DNA from 2 places in the Pseudoalteromonas sp. GutCa3 genome. Region 1 is predicted to be linked to the other one. Evidence: riboswitches for the same ligand, from Rfam matches in the RefSeq annotation. Region 1 holds a riboswitch; the other holds the start of a gene.
What was found. A riboswitch is a leader RNA that binds a small molecule or an ion and turns the genes downstream of it on or off. The one in region 1 is predicted to bind cobalamin.
Positions count from the first base shown of each region.

Region 2: another riboswitch for cobalamin. It lies ahead of CXF64_RS16625 (TonB-dependent receptor domain-containing protein); the one in region 1 lies ahead of CXF64_RS05320 (ABC transporter ATP-binding protein).

Region 1 is NZ_PJBK01000026.1:26,329-34,473, reverse strand. Features, by position in the region: gene CXF64_RS05335 (DUF413 domain-containing protein) at 1-311, opposite strand, end outside; gene CXF64_RS05330 (LysR family transcriptional regulator) at 403-1,275, shown strand; gene CXF64_RS05325 (porin) at 1,442-2,374, shown strand; cobalamin riboswitch at 2,409-2,560, shown strand; gene CXF64_RS05320 (ABC transporter ATP-binding protein) at 2,724-3,536, shown strand; gene CXF64_RS05315 (FecCD family ABC transporter permease) at 3,538-4,542, shown strand; gene CXF64_RS05310 (cobyric acid synthase) at 4,547-6,031, shown strand; gene cobO (cob(I)yrinic acid a,c-diamide adenosyltransferase) at 6,024-6,623, shown strand; gene CXF64_RS05300 (cobalamin-binding protein) at 6,623-7,483, shown strand; gene ung (uracil-DNA glycosylase) at 7,480-8,142, shown strand.
Region 2 is NZ_PJBK01000090.1:91,621-99,765, forward strand. Features, by position in the region: gene thiI (tRNA uracil 4-sulfurtransferase ThiI) at 1-906, shown strand, start outside; gene CXF64_RS16605 (ketopantoate reductase family protein) at 947-1,849, opposite strand; gene CXF64_RS16610 (VanZ family protein) at 1,842-2,195, opposite strand; gene CXF64_RS16615 (YajQ family cyclic di-GMP-binding protein) at 2,348-2,830, shown strand; gene CXF64_RS16620 (ABC transporter substrate-binding protein) at 3,032-3,817, shown strand; cobalamin riboswitch at 3,881-4,064, shown strand; gene CXF64_RS16625 (TonB-dependent receptor domain-containing protein) at 4,102-5,928, shown strand; gene msrA (peptide-methionine (S)-S-oxide reductase MsrA) at 6,019-6,555, opposite strand; gene CXF64_RS16635 (efflux RND transporter permease subunit) at 6,641-8,145, opposite strand, start outside.

The sequences.
Region 1 (8,145 bases):
CGGCCAAATAAAGTATGAAACTTAGTTTTACAGGTCGTTAGCTTTAAGTATTTTACCCAAGCACGTTCGATTGGATTAGTAGGTTCTTGTGAGCCAGTTACTACTGCTACAAACTGTTCTTGATGTTCGTTTTGCGGCTCAATTGTTTTACTGTATAAGCCTCTTAATACAACACCGTGTTGTTCTAATATACTGGCTTCTAATAAGGTGAAGTTTCCGCTGCGGCTAAAACCACGTGGAAAATTCTGATCATCATAAAATTGACGTTGGCTAACAAATGCTTGGCGTAGTAATGAAATGTTATTGCTCATAGCTTTATCCTCATACCCTATTAATTAGCTGGAGTATGATGCAAGTTTGGCAATTTATTAAACAAATTATTTTTATCGTGAGGATAAAAAATTGGATATCGATTTATTAAAAACATTTGTTGAAGTAGTGCGTACGCGTCACTTTGGTAAAGCGGCCGAAAACCTTTATATTACGCAGTCTGCAGTGAGCTTTAGAATTCGCCAATTAGAGCAAGGGCTTGGTGTTAATTTGTTTATTCGCCAGCGTAATAATATTCAACTTACAGCACCTGGCGAGCGCTTATTACCGCACGCACAAATGATTATTACGGGCATGCAGCGCGCCAAAGTCGATGTTGCACTTGCCGACAATATGCATAAGCAAATTAGCTTAGCAGGAACGCCTAATATTTGGGATGCTTTTTTACAGTTTGGTATAACAAATATTGTATCGGCGATGCCGGGCGTGTCGTTGGTTGCAGAAGTTAAAGCACAACAAGAGAGCACTCGACTTTTATTAGAGCGTACTCTCGATTTGGCAATATTATTTGATCCGCCAAAAGTAGATGAATTAGTGGTAGAGCGAATTTGTGAGTTGCCAATCATTCCAGTAAGCGGATACGACACCGCAACGAACGAAAACTTTTTTGATAATCAATATGTGTATGTTGATTGGGGAACTACTTTTTCTCTTTGGCATGCGCGTCAGTTTACAGGAAAAACGCCACCTTACTTTAGAACCAGCACGGGACGTATTGCACTTGATTTAATACTGCAATGTGGTGGTAGTGCATTTATACCTCAAGTATTGGTTGAAGGGCATTTAGAAAAAGGTGAGTTGTTTCATGTTAAAGGGGTAGAAAACACCTCAAGAGACGTATTTATAGCGTATCACAGAGACAACGAGCAAAAAGAGCTAATAGAAACCTTAGTTAATTTACTTTCGAAAATGACGCCAAGCTTGTCATTAAAGCAAGATAAGTAAGTACGACCACTTACTAGGCTTTCATGTTATTTTGATTTCACATTTAATGCATTTTTATTAACAAAAAAAGACATTAATATTTCCGTTGTAATATTACTGTCATTTATGAATGACAAAATGCAGCAGTTTTGAAAATTAGTCTTTTGTGATTATCCAAGGAAATAACATGAAATTTGTAAAATCGAGCTTATGCTTAGCACTATTAAGTGGTTTATCTTTTAATGCACTTGCCGACGTAGACATTTACGGTAAAGCGAATGTAACAGTGCAATCATCTGATGATGGCGAAGGGTCTTTTACCGAGATAAAAAGTAATGCATCTCGTCTTGGTGTTAAAGGTTCTGAAAAAATAAATGATAGTTTAGAAGCGGTATATAAGTTTGAGTTTCAAGTTGATGTGTCTGATGCTGATTCAAAAGGCGATAACGACGACAATATTTCTGCGCGTAACCAATATGTTGGTTTAAAAGGTGCGTTTGGTCAGGTTGTAATTGGTCGTAACGATACTGCGCTTAAGCAATCTCAAGGTAAGTTAGATTTATTTAACGATCTTGAAGGCGACATTAAAAATGTATTTAAAGGTGAAAACCGCTTAGGAAATACAGTTAGTTATTCATCAAACTCATACGAAGGCTTTAAAGTACTTGCTACTTTTGTAGCTGAAGATGATGTAGACGCTGATAACGGTTACTCAATGGCGGTGACATACGGTGACGTGGCACTTAAAAAGAGCGCGGTATACGCCTCTATTGCAGCCGATAGTGAAGTAAATGGCTACGACGTAGTGCGTGCATCAATCCAAGGTAAAGTTGAAAACTTTAAATTGGGCGCAATGTACCAAACACAAGAAGCAGTAGATGGCAGCGCAGAAGCGGATGGTTACTTGCTAAATGCTGCTTACAGCATGGGTAACAACACATTTAAAGTGCAATACCAAGATATGGACTTTGACGACAGCGACGATAAGTCAGCAATTTCAGTTGGTCTTGATCACAAATTAAATAAAAATATTAAAGTATTTGGTTTTTATTCAAGCTTCGATATGGACAACAACGTTGACCAAGACTACGTAGGCTTAGGTATGGAATACAAGTTTTAACGATTAGTTAAAACACTCCCTTTTTAACCGCGCTCTTTTGAGTGCGGTTTTTTTTGCTTTAAATTATTTACTTAGCCGCCCATAATAGAGCTTCATTTGGAATGAGGTGCGAGTCCTCGACTGTTCCCGCAACTGTAATTAGCGCAAAGCTTTAAGTCAGATACAAATGAGCAATACCAATCAGCATAAATATTTGAACAATTTAACGAATTAAATTTATCGCTTAATAGGTTCTATATCTAAATAGATTGGTATAATTTTTTAACGAGCGGGTTTACTCATTTTTATTAATGCACTAGTTATTGTTAGCTGTATTGTTAGTGAGTACACGCCTACCAAGGACTCACTGTTGCACACTAAATCAGCGCTAAACACGCCTTTACTTAACGTTAAAAATGTTTCGTGGGGGATTGCCAATAAAAGCATTTTAAATAATATTAATTTGCAAATATCGCCAGGTAAATTTGTGGGTTTAATAGGCCCAAATGGGGCGGGTAAGTCGAGTTTGCTGCGTTGTTTATATCGTTTTAACCGGCCAATATCAGGGCAGGTTACTTTTAATAACCACGATATTTGGCAACTTAAAAGTGAAGATTATGCAAAGCAAGTCGCTGTGGTACTTCAAGAAACACCTTCGCAATTTAACTTAAGCGTATTTGATGTTATTGCGCTTGGCCTAACGCCTCATAAATCGCTATTTAGCTCAATAACTAACATTGATAAACAAAAAATCATCCAAGCTATCAACACCGTAGGGTTGGCAGATCATAGTGATCAAAGCTTTGAGTCGCTCTCAGGCGGTGAAAAGCAACGTGCCTTGATAGCCCGCGCCATAGTCCAGCAACCTCAACTGTTAATAATGGATGAGCCAACTAGCCATTTAGATGTTAAATACCAAATACAGGTTATGGAGCTTGCTAAATCGTTGGGTGTAACGGTATTTGCATCGTTTCATGATTTAAACTTAGCCTCTGCAATGTGCGATGAACTAGTGGTTATTAAAAACGGTGAAATTACACATACAGGCACGCCAAGTGAGGTATTAACCGAAAGCATGCTAGGCGAGGTTTTTGGTGTCTGCGCCCAAGTAAATAATCACCCGCAAATATCGAAGTCGGGAAATAGCATCCCTCATATCACTTACTTTTATGGTTACAAATAATATGAGCGCAGTTAATACTCGCCACTCACTTGCGCTATTTATAAGTGCTGCAGCTGCTTTATTTAGCTTATTTGCAGCACTTAGTTTTGGTGCAGCAGAAACCTCACTTCAAGACGTACTTAATAGTTTTTTACTCTCAAATGATGCGTCTTTTAATACGCGTATTATTTACGAGCTAAGAATGCCACGCACATTACTCGCCTTTTTAGCTGGCTCTGGTTTAGCAATTGCGGGGCTTATTTTACAAACGGTAACGCGTAACCCTTTAGCCGATCCTTACTTATTTGGTATATCGTCGGGTGCCTCATTTGGCGTGGTGTTACTTATGGCGCTAGCAGGTATTAGCGCAGGCTTTATGCTATCTGCAGCAGCGTTATTAGGTAGCTTGCTTGCTATGAGTTTATTAATACTCATTGCAGGTAGGCAGCAAAGTGCACAGGTAGAATCAATGTTATTAGCTGGTGTTGCTCTGTCATTTTTATTTAGTGCATTTACCAGCTTGTTGCTTTATTGGAGCGACCCTCAGGCGGTAGCCGCTATTTTATTTTGGACACTGGGCAGCTTTGCTCGTGCGCAGTGGGCTACGCTTTGGTTGCCTTTGTTGGTAATTACATTGTGTACGTTTGTAATGCTGAGCTATAGAAGGCAGCTCAATGCCATGTTACTTGGCGATGAAAGCGCAATTACATTAGGTGTTAGGGTCCAGCGCTTTAGAATACTAATGCTGGTTTTGAGCTCATTAATTACCGCTGTGCTGGTGGCTATGTGTGGTGGTATTGGGTTTGTAGGATTAATGGTACCGCACATTGTGCGCTTTTTTATCTCCCAAGGCACCATCGCGGGATTGCTAGTAACCAGCTTAGTGGGCGGTACATTTATGGTGTGGGTTGATGTACTTTCGCGCTCATTGCTAAAAAACCAAGAATTGCCCGTAGGTGTTATAACCGCTGCTATTGGTAGCGTGTTCTTTTTGAGTTTATTGTTTTTTAGAAAGCGAAGGGTGTAATTCCATGAAAACCTTAATGGTGCAAGGCACTACTTCCGACGCAGGTAAAAGTACCCTAGTTGCAGCCCTTTGCAGGGTATTTGCTAAGCGAGGGGTAAAGGTTGCGCCTTTTAAACCACAAAATATGGCACTTAATAGCGCAGTAACAAAAGATGGTGGCGAAATTGGTCGTGCGCAAGCTTTGCAAGCAATAGCAGCTAAAGTAGAGCCCGAAATAGACTTTAATCCTATTTTACTTAAACCTAATAGCGATACGGGCGCACAAGTGATTATTCACGGAAAAGCCATTAGTAATATGGAAGCGGGTAAATATCACGACTATAAAAAAGTGGCGATGGATGCAGTAATAACCTCACATAACCGCTTAGCTAAATGCTTTGATTTACTCCTTGTTGAAGGGGCAGGTAGCCCTGCTGAAATAAACCTGCGTGAAAACGATATTGCCAATATGGGTTACGCCGAAGAGGTAGATTGTCCTGTCATTATTATTGCCGATATTGATAAAGGTGGTGTGTTTGCACATTTGGTAGGTACGCTTGCGTTGTTAAGCGAGTCAGAACAGGCGCGTGTAAAAGGCTTTGTTATAAACCGCTTTAGAGGCGATGTAGGTTTGCTGCAAGGCGGGCTAGATTGGCTTGAAGAATACACAAACAAACCCGTGCTTGGCGTATTACCTTATTTGCACGACCTCGCGCTTGATGCTGAAGACGCTGTTGCAATTGATAATAACGTAACCAACGCCACAATTAATATTGCAGTGCTACTTGTTCCCCACATTAGTAACCACACCGATTTTGATGCACTGCGTTTGCACCCAAACATTAATATAAATTATGTGCGCCATACCCAAACGATCCCAGACGTTGATCTGATAATTCTCCCAGGCAGTAAAAATGTGCTGGGCGATTTAAATTTTTTGAAAAATGAAGGCTGGGACACTCAAATTAAGCGCCACTTACGCTATGGTGGCAAAGTACTTGGCATTTGTGGCGGCATGCAAATGCTGGGCAATACAATCAACGATCCCGATGGTATTGAGTCGTCATTAAAGCAAGTGAATGGGCTTGCTCTATGCGACTTTGAAACCACGCTGACAGCACAAAAAGTATTAACTAAAATAACCGCTACACTGCTTTTAAATAACCAATCAACACCCTGTAGTGGTTACGAAATACATGCAGGGATTAGCCAAGGTGCAGCGCTTGATAAGCCATTTTTAACCTTTGATGAAAACCACCCACATGGTTTTACGTTTGATGGCTTTATTAGCGATGATAACGCCATTGCGGGCACCTATTTACATGGTTTGTTTGATGAAGCCGATGCTACATCGCAAATTTTAAAATGGGTAAAACCAAGCGCCTCAATTAACCCAATTAGTATTGCCGCTCACCGCGAGCAGCAGTTAGAACGATTAGCAACTATGTGCGAAACGCATTTAAACATACAGCAAATTATCTCGATTTATGAAGGGCACAATAATGACTGAACAAAACAACGATAAGCACAAGCAACGTCAGCAAAAAGTAAAAGAACAAGTGGATGCGCGCGTTGCTGCAGCACAAGATGTAAAAGGTATTTTTCAGGTAATCACCGGTAACGGTAAAGGTAAATCAACTTCGGGCTTTGGCGTTGTAGCACGTTGCGTAGGGCATGGTAAAAAAGCAGCCGTCTGCCAATATATTAAAGGTACGTGGGAATGTGGCGAGCGTAATTTATTACAAGGTGCAGGTGTTGAGTTTGTTGTAATGAACACCGGTTTTACCTGGGATACGCAAAATAAAGAAGCCGATACTGCAGCCGCCCAAGCAACATGGCAAGAGTCAAAACGCATGCTTGCTGATAGCAGTATTGGTTTAGTATTACTTGATGAGCTTACGTATATGGTGACCTACGGCTACGTTGATTTAGATGAAGTAGTAACGGCGCTTAATAACCGCCCACCAATGCAGTCAGTTATTATTACAGGACGTGCAGCGCACCGTACTTTAACAGACCTTGCCGACACAGTAAGCGAAGTGCGTAATGTAAAACATGCATTCGACTCAGGTATAAAAGCGCTTGAAGGGTTTGATTACTAATGTTTAAAGCGCTTTTTATTGGGCTGCTGCTTTTTAGTGTATCGGGCAGTGCATTTACAGAGCAGGTTAATGATTCTAAAAAACTGCGAATAATCGCGCTTGCACCACATATAGTCGAAAACCTATTTGCCATAGGAGCGGGCGATAATATTGTGGGCACGGTTGATTACGCCGACTACCCAAGTGAAGCCCAAAGTATTGAGCGCATAGGGGGTTATTACGGCATCTCGCTTGAAAAAGTATTGGCGCTTAAACCCGACTTAGTAATTGCGTGGAAAAGCGGAAATCAAAGCGAAGATTTAGCCCAAATAGAGCGCCTTGGCATAAAAGTATATTTGAGTGATCCCACCACAATCGCTGGTGTAGCCGACGAGTTACTTACTTTTGGTGAATTTACAGGGAACATTAAGCAAAGCCAGCAAGCGGCAAGCGCATTTAAACATAAGCTAAATGGTATTGTTAAAAGCCAGCAAGATAAAAAAAATATTACCGGGTTTTATCAGTTATGGGCTGAGCCCATGATGACAGTAAGTAAAAATACATGGATAAGCCAACTGATTGAAACATGCCATGTAAGTAATGTATTTGCACAGAGCGTTACAGATTACCCACAAATTAGTATCGAAAATGTCATTGTTACTAAGCCACAAGTTATTATTATCCCTGATGAAAAATCAAAAACGCCACAGCCGGTTGTTAATTGGCAAAAGTGGCCAGAAGTGCCTGCAGTTAAAAACGATCAATTTATTAGCGTAAATGCCGATTTATTACATCGTTTTACTCCGCGCATGCTAGATGGACTCGCGGATATGTGTGATAAAATAGACGCATCACGTAAACAGATTAAGAGTACACAATGAGCGATTGGGCTACATTTTTAGAAAGTGAATTACAGCAACCTTACATGCAGCAAACGTTAGAGTATGTGGCTAATCGCCGCAATGAAGGTGTTGCTGTTTATCCGCCTGAACCTCAAGTATTTAGTGCTTTTGATGCCACAGCACTAAATGACATCCGCGTTGTAATTTTAGGACAAGACCCATACCACGGAGAAGGGCAAGCGCATGGCTTGTGTTTTTCGGTATTGCCTGATGTAAAAAAGCTGCCGCCGTCGCTTAAAAATATGTACAAAGAGTTAGCTACCGATATCAGCGGTTTTGCTGTTCCTGAACACGGGTACCTGCAAAGCTGGGCAGATCAGGGCGTGTTTTTACTCAATACAGTATTGACCGTTGAGCAAGGGCAAGCGCATTCTCATAAGCATTTAGGATGGGAGCAATTTACCGATAATGTAATAGCGCATATTAATAAACACTGCGAAGGTGTGGTATTTATTTTATGGGGTGCACATGCACAAAAAAAAGGTAAAGGCATAGATAGCGCTCGCCATCATGTTTTAAAAGGGCCGCACCCATCACCGCTTTCGGCGCATAGAGGCTTTTTTGGCTGTCAGCATTTTTCAAAAACGAATGAGCTATTACAAGCCCAAGGTGAAAAACCGATTAACTGGCAGGTGTAAATA
Region 2 (8,145 bases), on a different contig from region 1:
TCGCTTATGTCTGGTGGTTTTGACTCTGGCGTAGCAAGTTACCAAATGATTCGAAAAGGCGCACGCACGCACTTTTTATTCTTTAATCTAGGTGGCGCAGCGCACGAAATTGGCGTTAAGCAAGCAAGCTACTACTTATGGAAAAAATATAGCTCTACACATAAAGTTAAATTTGTAACGGTTGATTTTGAACCTGTTGTTGCTGAAATTTTAGAAAACGTTGAAAACAGCCAAATGGGTGTTGTACTTAAACGTATGATGATGCGCGCAGGGAGTGTGGTTGCGCAAAAGTTAAACATTCAGGCACTTGTCACTGGCGAAAGTATTGGCCAAGTATCTAGTCAAACATTAGCGAATTTAAGCGTGATTGACCGTGTTACTGAAACGCTTATTTTACGCCCGCTTATTCAACACGATAAGCAAGAAATTATTAATATTGCTCGTCAAATTGGTACGGCCGAAATGGCAGAAACAATGCCTGAATACTGTGGTGTTATTTCTAAAAAGCCAACGGTTAAAGCCAAAATAGACGTTATTCTTGGTGAAGAAGAAAAGTTCGACTTTGATGTACTTGATACCGTTGTAAACAACGCACGCATAATGGATGTGCGTGATATTGACGTTGAAGCCAAACAAGAACTTAAAGAAGCTGAATCGGTTGCTGATTTACCTGTAGGCTCTGTGGTAGTTGATATTCGCTCACCAGAGGAAGAAGAAGCTGCACCGCTAGAAATCGATGGTGTTGAAGTGGTGCATTTGCCGTTCTTCCGTTTAGCTACTAAGTTTGGTGATTTACCAAAAGACACTGACTACTATTTATATTGTGACAGAGGCGTAATGAGCCAACTACAGGCACTTATGCTGCACGAACAAGGCTTTGAAACGGTAAAAGTTTACCGCCCATAAGGTTTGTCGTCTTAAAGTTAAGAATTTATATAAGCGTGGTTTATACCACGCTTTTTTTTGCCTGAATTTTGACAAACAACTCATCGTTGTAAGGTGTAGGAATACCGTGAAGTTTGCCTTGTTGGCTAATATAGCCACATATAGCTGATATTTCAGTTTCTCTGCAATGCGCGACGTCTTGCTGCATTGAAGAGTAATTGTCAGACGTTAATTCCATTATTTTATAAGCGGTATTAAGTGCTTTAATCAATGGGATATTAAGCCCTTGTACCTTTGCTATATTGCATGCTTCAGTGAGTGCATTAAAAATTATAGCATTGTACTTAGGTGCGCGTAACTCACCATTTTTTACATTACTTAAAGCGCTTAATGGGTTAATGGCAATATTTACGAGTAGTTTTTCAAAACGAAGCTGCTGAATGTTATTAGTAAACTTTAGGCTGGGTATCACTTTAAAAATATCAGCTATTGGCGCGCTATTTTGAAAAGCTAATTCATTACAAGCACCAATAACACTTTGTCCCTCACCAGTGTGCTGCACAATGTATTGGTTTGATTTAAAGCCCGCTATGCTTGTCGTTAAAAAGTAGAGTGCTTGGTGAGTGCTTAGTTGGCTATTTACCTCATCAACATTACCCATTCCGTTATGCGAAAGTACAACAGAGCAATGATTTGGTAAAAATGGCTTTATTTGCGTAAATGCATCAAGTACTTGAAAGGCTTTAACGGTAAATAAAACAACATCAAATTCAGCTGCTTTATTTAGCTGATTTAATGTAATAAATTGTGCGTCAATTTTTTTAGATGCACCCTTACCTCGACTATAAAAACGGGTATTTGTTGGGCTTTTGCGAGTTAAAACACTGACATTATGCGACGCACTTAGAAAATGACTAAGTAACAAGCCAATAGCACCATCGCCGACAATTAAAATATTAGCCATATGGGTTCTTTTTTCGAGGTGTAAAAATTACTCTAAGTAAAAAGTAGCTTGCGGCACCTGCAAAATCAGCAAAAAAATCACCGAGTGATGCTTGCCTATATGGAAGTGCGTCTTGCATTATTTCTATAGAGGCGCCATAACCTGCCAATAAAAGTATTTGCGCATATAAAGGAAGCTTAAACGCTTTATCCATTATTATGGCTAGTATAAAAAAAGTCCCAAAATGGGCCACTTTATCAACATGAGGAAATAAATTTACAACGCCACCTTTTATTTCTTTGGCAAATAAAAAGGTAAAAGCTACTATGCTGATTAAAAAAATTGCTTGATAAACACGCCTTGTCACGACAAATCCTAAAATCGCTTAAAAAAGAGGCGCAAGTATATCAAACTAATTTAATATCGCACCTGAACAAGATGCAGAAAAATGTAAAGATTTATAATTTTAGCGTTATAATTACCACATAAAATTAAGATTAAATAGTTAGGAGCAAACCAATGCCTTCATTTGATATTGTATCTGAAGTAGAAATGAACGAAGCTAAAAACGCAGTTGATAATGCAAATCGTGAGCTAGAGACTCGCTTTGACTTTAGAGGCGTTGATGCATCTATTGAGCTAAATGACAAAACAATTAAGCTTAAAGCTGAAGCAGACTCTCAGGTTATGCAATTATTTGATATTTTAGCTAACAAAATATCTAAGCGTGGTATGGATGTATCAAGCTTAGAGCTTCAAGATATTACCCGTGCTGGTAAAAATGTATTTCGTAACGTTGGCTTAAAGCAAGGTATCGAAAAGGACATGGCTAAAAAAGTAGTTAAAGCCATTAAAGACTCTAAAGTTAAGGTTCAAGCAGCTATTCAAGGCGAAGAAGTACGTGTAACGGGTAAAAAACGTGACGATCTTCAAGAGGCTATGCAAGTAGTGCGCAGCGCTGAGCTAGGTCAGCCTTTTCAGTTTAAAAATTTCCGCGATTAATCAATAAATAGTTTTAAATTAAGCATGCTTTAATCTGTTTATACTTACAGACAGATTGAAGCTACTTACTCTTTTTAAATATCTCACTATTATCCCTCTTTGCTGCCTAGATACTCCCGTATGTATTAATCTCCTTTTTGATATTTAAGCTATTATATTTAATCACATGCAATTAAGTACTTCACACTAGAAGGTATTAAAATGAAACTTCATCAATTATTTTTGTTATTTGTTTTGCTTACATTTACCAAACCAAGCTTATCAAAAACAGTTGATATTGATGTACTGGTTGAAGATGGCTACTTTCCCATTATTATTAATGCGCAAAAAAAGCAGGGTTTTGCTCCTGAGTTTATTAAGATTTTAAACGGAGCACAGCAGGAGTTTAACTTCGTACTTAAGTCTCTACCTGTAAAAAGGCTTGCTTTGTCAGTTGAAAAAAATAATTTTGATGTTTTATTTTTAATGGCACTGCAATGGATCCCACTATCAGCGCAAGAAAACATTGAAAAAACCGAATTTTATACCATTACCAAAAATGAGCTTTATACGCTTAAAGAAAATACAAATGAGCAAGCTTACTTTGACGACATTACGTCATTAACAAAGGTTGGGGTTCTGGGGTACTCGTATCAATTTGCTGGATTTAATACAGATGCCGAATTTTTAAGTGAGGAACATCAAGTAAGTTTAACCATTGATGAATTCAACGTTGTTAAAATGCTGCTATTAAAGCGCGCGGAAGTAGGCGTTTTAAATAATATTGCTTACCAATATTTTAAAAATCAAAATACTTTTAATATGGATTTACTCTATAAAAGTAACGTACCAGATGCCGTTTATAAAACGCACTTTTTAGTTAACTCTAAATCAAATAAGATCACTAGTAATAAAATGGATGAAATACTAAGCTTACCTACTGCACAAATACAACTTCAGAAGCTACTTGATAAATATGGAATTTCTTCAAACTATACTAGCCCCTAACTGCATTTTAAAGGTTTTTAGCTGTATAGACGTCCATTGACATTTGTAAACAAAATACTCACAATAGCGACATATTTTCAAGGTGCTTGCTAGCCACTTCATGTAATGATTTTTTTAGCAGGATAATCGGGAAGTTGGTGCGTTTTCATGATGACTACAAGCCCAACACTGCCCCCGCAACGGTAAAGTATTGCATATTTTGATGTGCTTACTGAGTCCGGAGACCGGCCTTGATGCAATCTTACTTACTTAAATCTTTGCGGTGGGCAAAGGTAGGGGACATCATGTTAAACAAAACAACTTTAGGCGTTGCTATTTCTGCTGCGCTTTCATTTTCTGTGTCTGGCGCAGAGCAATCAATTGAAAAAATAACCGTTACAGCTAATAAATTTGAGCAATCAATCAATGACGTTTTAGCAAGTGTAAATGTTATTGAGCGTGCAGAAATAGAAGCAAGCAACGTACGCGATTTACCAACCTTATTAAGCACGCGAGTTGGTTTTCAGGTTAATCCAAACGGTGGTTTTGGCCAAAATACAGGTGTGTCACTTCGTGGTACTGGCTCTGGCGATACGCTAATTTTGATTGACGGTGTACGTACAGGCTCAGCAACACTTGGTCAAAAAGCATTAAATAATGTCCCTTTAAATAGTATTGAACGTATTGAAATTATTAAGGGTTCTCGCGCAGCTGTTTACGGCTCTGATGCACTTGCTGGCGTGATTAACATTATAACGCGTGAATCAGATAACTTATCTGTGAGTGCTACGTTTGGTTCTGATTCTTACCAAAATTATCAAGTGGCAGGCTCTGTAAAATCAGGTGATATAACAACAGCATTTAATGCAGGCTTTGAAAAAACAGATAACTTTGATGTACTGCAAGGCGTAGCACCAGATGAAGATGGCTATGAAAATAAAAATCTTGGTTTTAAAGTAAATTATACAGATGCACACTACGGCGACTTTAAGTTATTAGGTCAATACAGTGAAGGTTTCGCAGATTACGACAGCCGCTTTAGCCCAGCTGACAGTACGATTGAACGAGATGATTTTAAAAACTATCAGCTTTCTGCAGGTTGGAGTAAAAACTACACTAACCAAACGCACAGTATTGATTTAGCGCTAGCAACGGATGATTCAGACAATACATATGTTGATTTTTCAGTTGGACCAACAACAAGTACTTTTATAACTAAACGCACACAAATTGATTATAACGGCCAATACCTATTATCTGATGAGCTTAACATTAGTGGTGGTATCAATTGGTACAACGATGATGTATCTCATAGTTCGCAACTATTTGTTGAAGACAGCCGAGATGTACTTGCTGTGTTTGTAGGTGCTTACTACGATGCAGATAAAGTATTAGCTAATTTAACTGTTCGCCAAGATGACGACGAGCAATTTGGCGACGAAACAACGTATACCGCAGCTGCGGGTTATCATTTATCTGAAGATGCAACATTTCGTATAAGCCAAAGTACTGGCTTTAAAGCCCCTACATTTAACGATTTATATTTCCCACTTTATGGTAACCCTGATTTACAGCCTGAAAAATCAGTAAACCGTGAGTTAGGTTTGAGTGTGGACTTTGATATTGCGCAAGTTGATGTTGCAATTTTTAGAAACGATATAGAAGATAAAATTGATTACGATGCAAACTTTGCATTAGCTAATATTGATGAAGCACGTTATGAAGGGGTTGAATTTAGCTTATCTCAGCAGTTTTTTGGTTTTGATAGCAACCTTAACTTTGCTTATTTGAGTGCAGAAGACGAAGAAACGGGCGCAGAGTTACGTAATGTTGCTAAACGTACTTTTAACTGGGAAGTTGCAAAACAGTTTGGTGCTTTTGATGCAAGCTTAGACATGCAATACCGTAGCGACCGACAAGGTGCTGTGACTCGCTTAGGCTCTTATACACTTTGGAACTTAGCAGGTAATTATCAAGTAAATGAACATATTGAAGTTTCGCTTCGTGTAGAAAACTTATTTGATAAAGAGTATAACGCTGTTGATTCAAATACTGATTTTACAACGGGTCAAGTGTATTACTACAACACTCCAGAGCGTCGCTTTTTTGCAGGCGCAAGCTACCAGTTTTAACGGTATTTATTAATATTAAAAAGCCCGACTTACGTCGGGCTTTTTAATGTGTAGCTAAGTTTAACTAATCAATTTAACTGCTCAAATTAGCTAGTCAGCTAAGAACTCTTTAAATACGGTTTCAAACTTATGTAATTTAGGTGCTATTAAAATACTACAGTAACCCTGCTGTGGGTTTTCGTTATAGTAATCTTGATGATAATGCTCTGCTGGATAATACGTAGTGGCAGGGCTGACTTCTGTCACAATGGGCTCACTCACATGGCTTTGCAGTTGAGCTACCATTTCATTGGTTTGCTTTTGTTGAGCTTCGTCGTGATAGTAAACAACGCTTCTATATTGTGTGCCTATATCGTTACCTTGGCGATTCAATTGTGTAGCATCATGCAAAGTGAAAAACATTGCTAGCAGTGTTTCAAAGCTAACTACAGTAGTATCAAATTCAATTTTAACAACCTCAGCGTGCCCGGTTGTGCCAGAGCATACAGAATTATAGGTTGGGGTGTCGGTTTCGCCACCGGTATAGCCAGAACTCACATCTAATACGCCATTTACACGTCTAAATGCTGCATCTATACACCAAAAACAGCCGCCACCAAATGTTGCTACTTGCGTTGTTGAGCTCATAAGTATTCCTAAAATGTATATGGAGTTTAAAGGCGAGCATAAATTGTATGCGCCGCAACAACAAGGTTACGGCGCAATAAAGAGATTAGATCTCTTCGAAAGGCTTTTCAGCAGCTTGTTTATTCAGCTTTTGTTGTAAAAACTCAGGTGACTGTGTATTTTTCGATAGAGCATAATACGCAGCAGGTACAACAAAAAGAGTCAGCAGGGTAGATACAATAACCCCTGTAAACACGACTACACCAATTACCATACGGCTTTCGGCGCCGGGGCCTGAAGCAAAAACCAAAGGAACAGAGCTCATAACGGTTGTTAGTGAGGTCATTATTATTGGGCGAAGGCGCTGGGTAGCCGCTTGTAGTATTGCTTCACTAAACTCAACGCCTTTATCGCGTAATTGGTTAGTAAATTCCACAATCAAAATACCATTTTTAGCACTTAAGCCTATGAGCATGACAATACCTATTTGGCTGTAAATATTTAAGGTAAGCCCTGTAGCCCAAAGCCCAAACATAGCGCCCATTAAACCAAGCGGTACGGTAAGCATAATTACAAATGGGTGCATAAAGCTTTCAAACTGCGCAGCAAGCACTAAAAAGGTAACGGTGAGTGCAAGTATAAATACGTAGGTCATCGCTGATGCGCCTTCGTAATAAAGCTGCGACTCACCTTTGTAATCTACTGCGCCATCTATATCGTTTTCCTCAGCGGCTACTTCGTTTAAAAAGTTAAGCGCTTGCTCAAGTGTATAGCCATCAGCTAAGTTGGCGCTTAATGTAATTGCGCGCATACGGTTGTAACGGTTTAAGCGCGATGCTGTTGCTTCTTCTTTTAAGCTGATAAGGCTATCAAGTGGAACTAGTTCACCGCTTCGTGATTTAAGGTATATATTTGAAATATCAGTAGGATTGGTAAAATCTTCTTTTGTTCCTTTTAAAATCACATCGTATTCTTCACCGCGGTCAATAAAGGTCGTAACACGGCGCTGGCCAAGCATTGTTTCTAGTGTACGGCCTACATCAGATACCGAAACGCCTAAATCGGCAGCTTTGTTTTTATCTATGCTGACTAAAAACTGTGGGAAGGTTTCTTTGTAATCATGATCGATTCTTACTAAACCAGGGTTTTGTTCAGCACGCTTTATTATACGGTCACGCCAATCGGCTAGTTGTGCATAATCATTACCTTGCAGTACAAACTCAATTGGGCGAGATGAGCCACCACCACCAATACCACGGCGCATAATGGCAAATGCACGAACATCGGTAACTTCTTGCATTTTACCGCTTATTTCATCCATTACTTCCCACGTTGAGCGTTTGCGTTTATCCCAATCGGCCATACCCACAATCGCAACACCGCCGCTGCCACCCCAGCCAGGCACTCGAACAAGTACGCGACTTAGCTCACCGGCTTGCGAGTAAGGCATTAAGCGCTCTTCAATTTTAGCCATATTAGCGGCGTTATTTTCGTAACTTGCGCCCTCAGGGCCGCTCATCATAATAAAGAACGTGCCACGATCTTCTTTTGGCGTTAGCTCAGAAGGAACTTGTAAAAACAACGAGTAACTAACAAAGCCAGCTAATAATA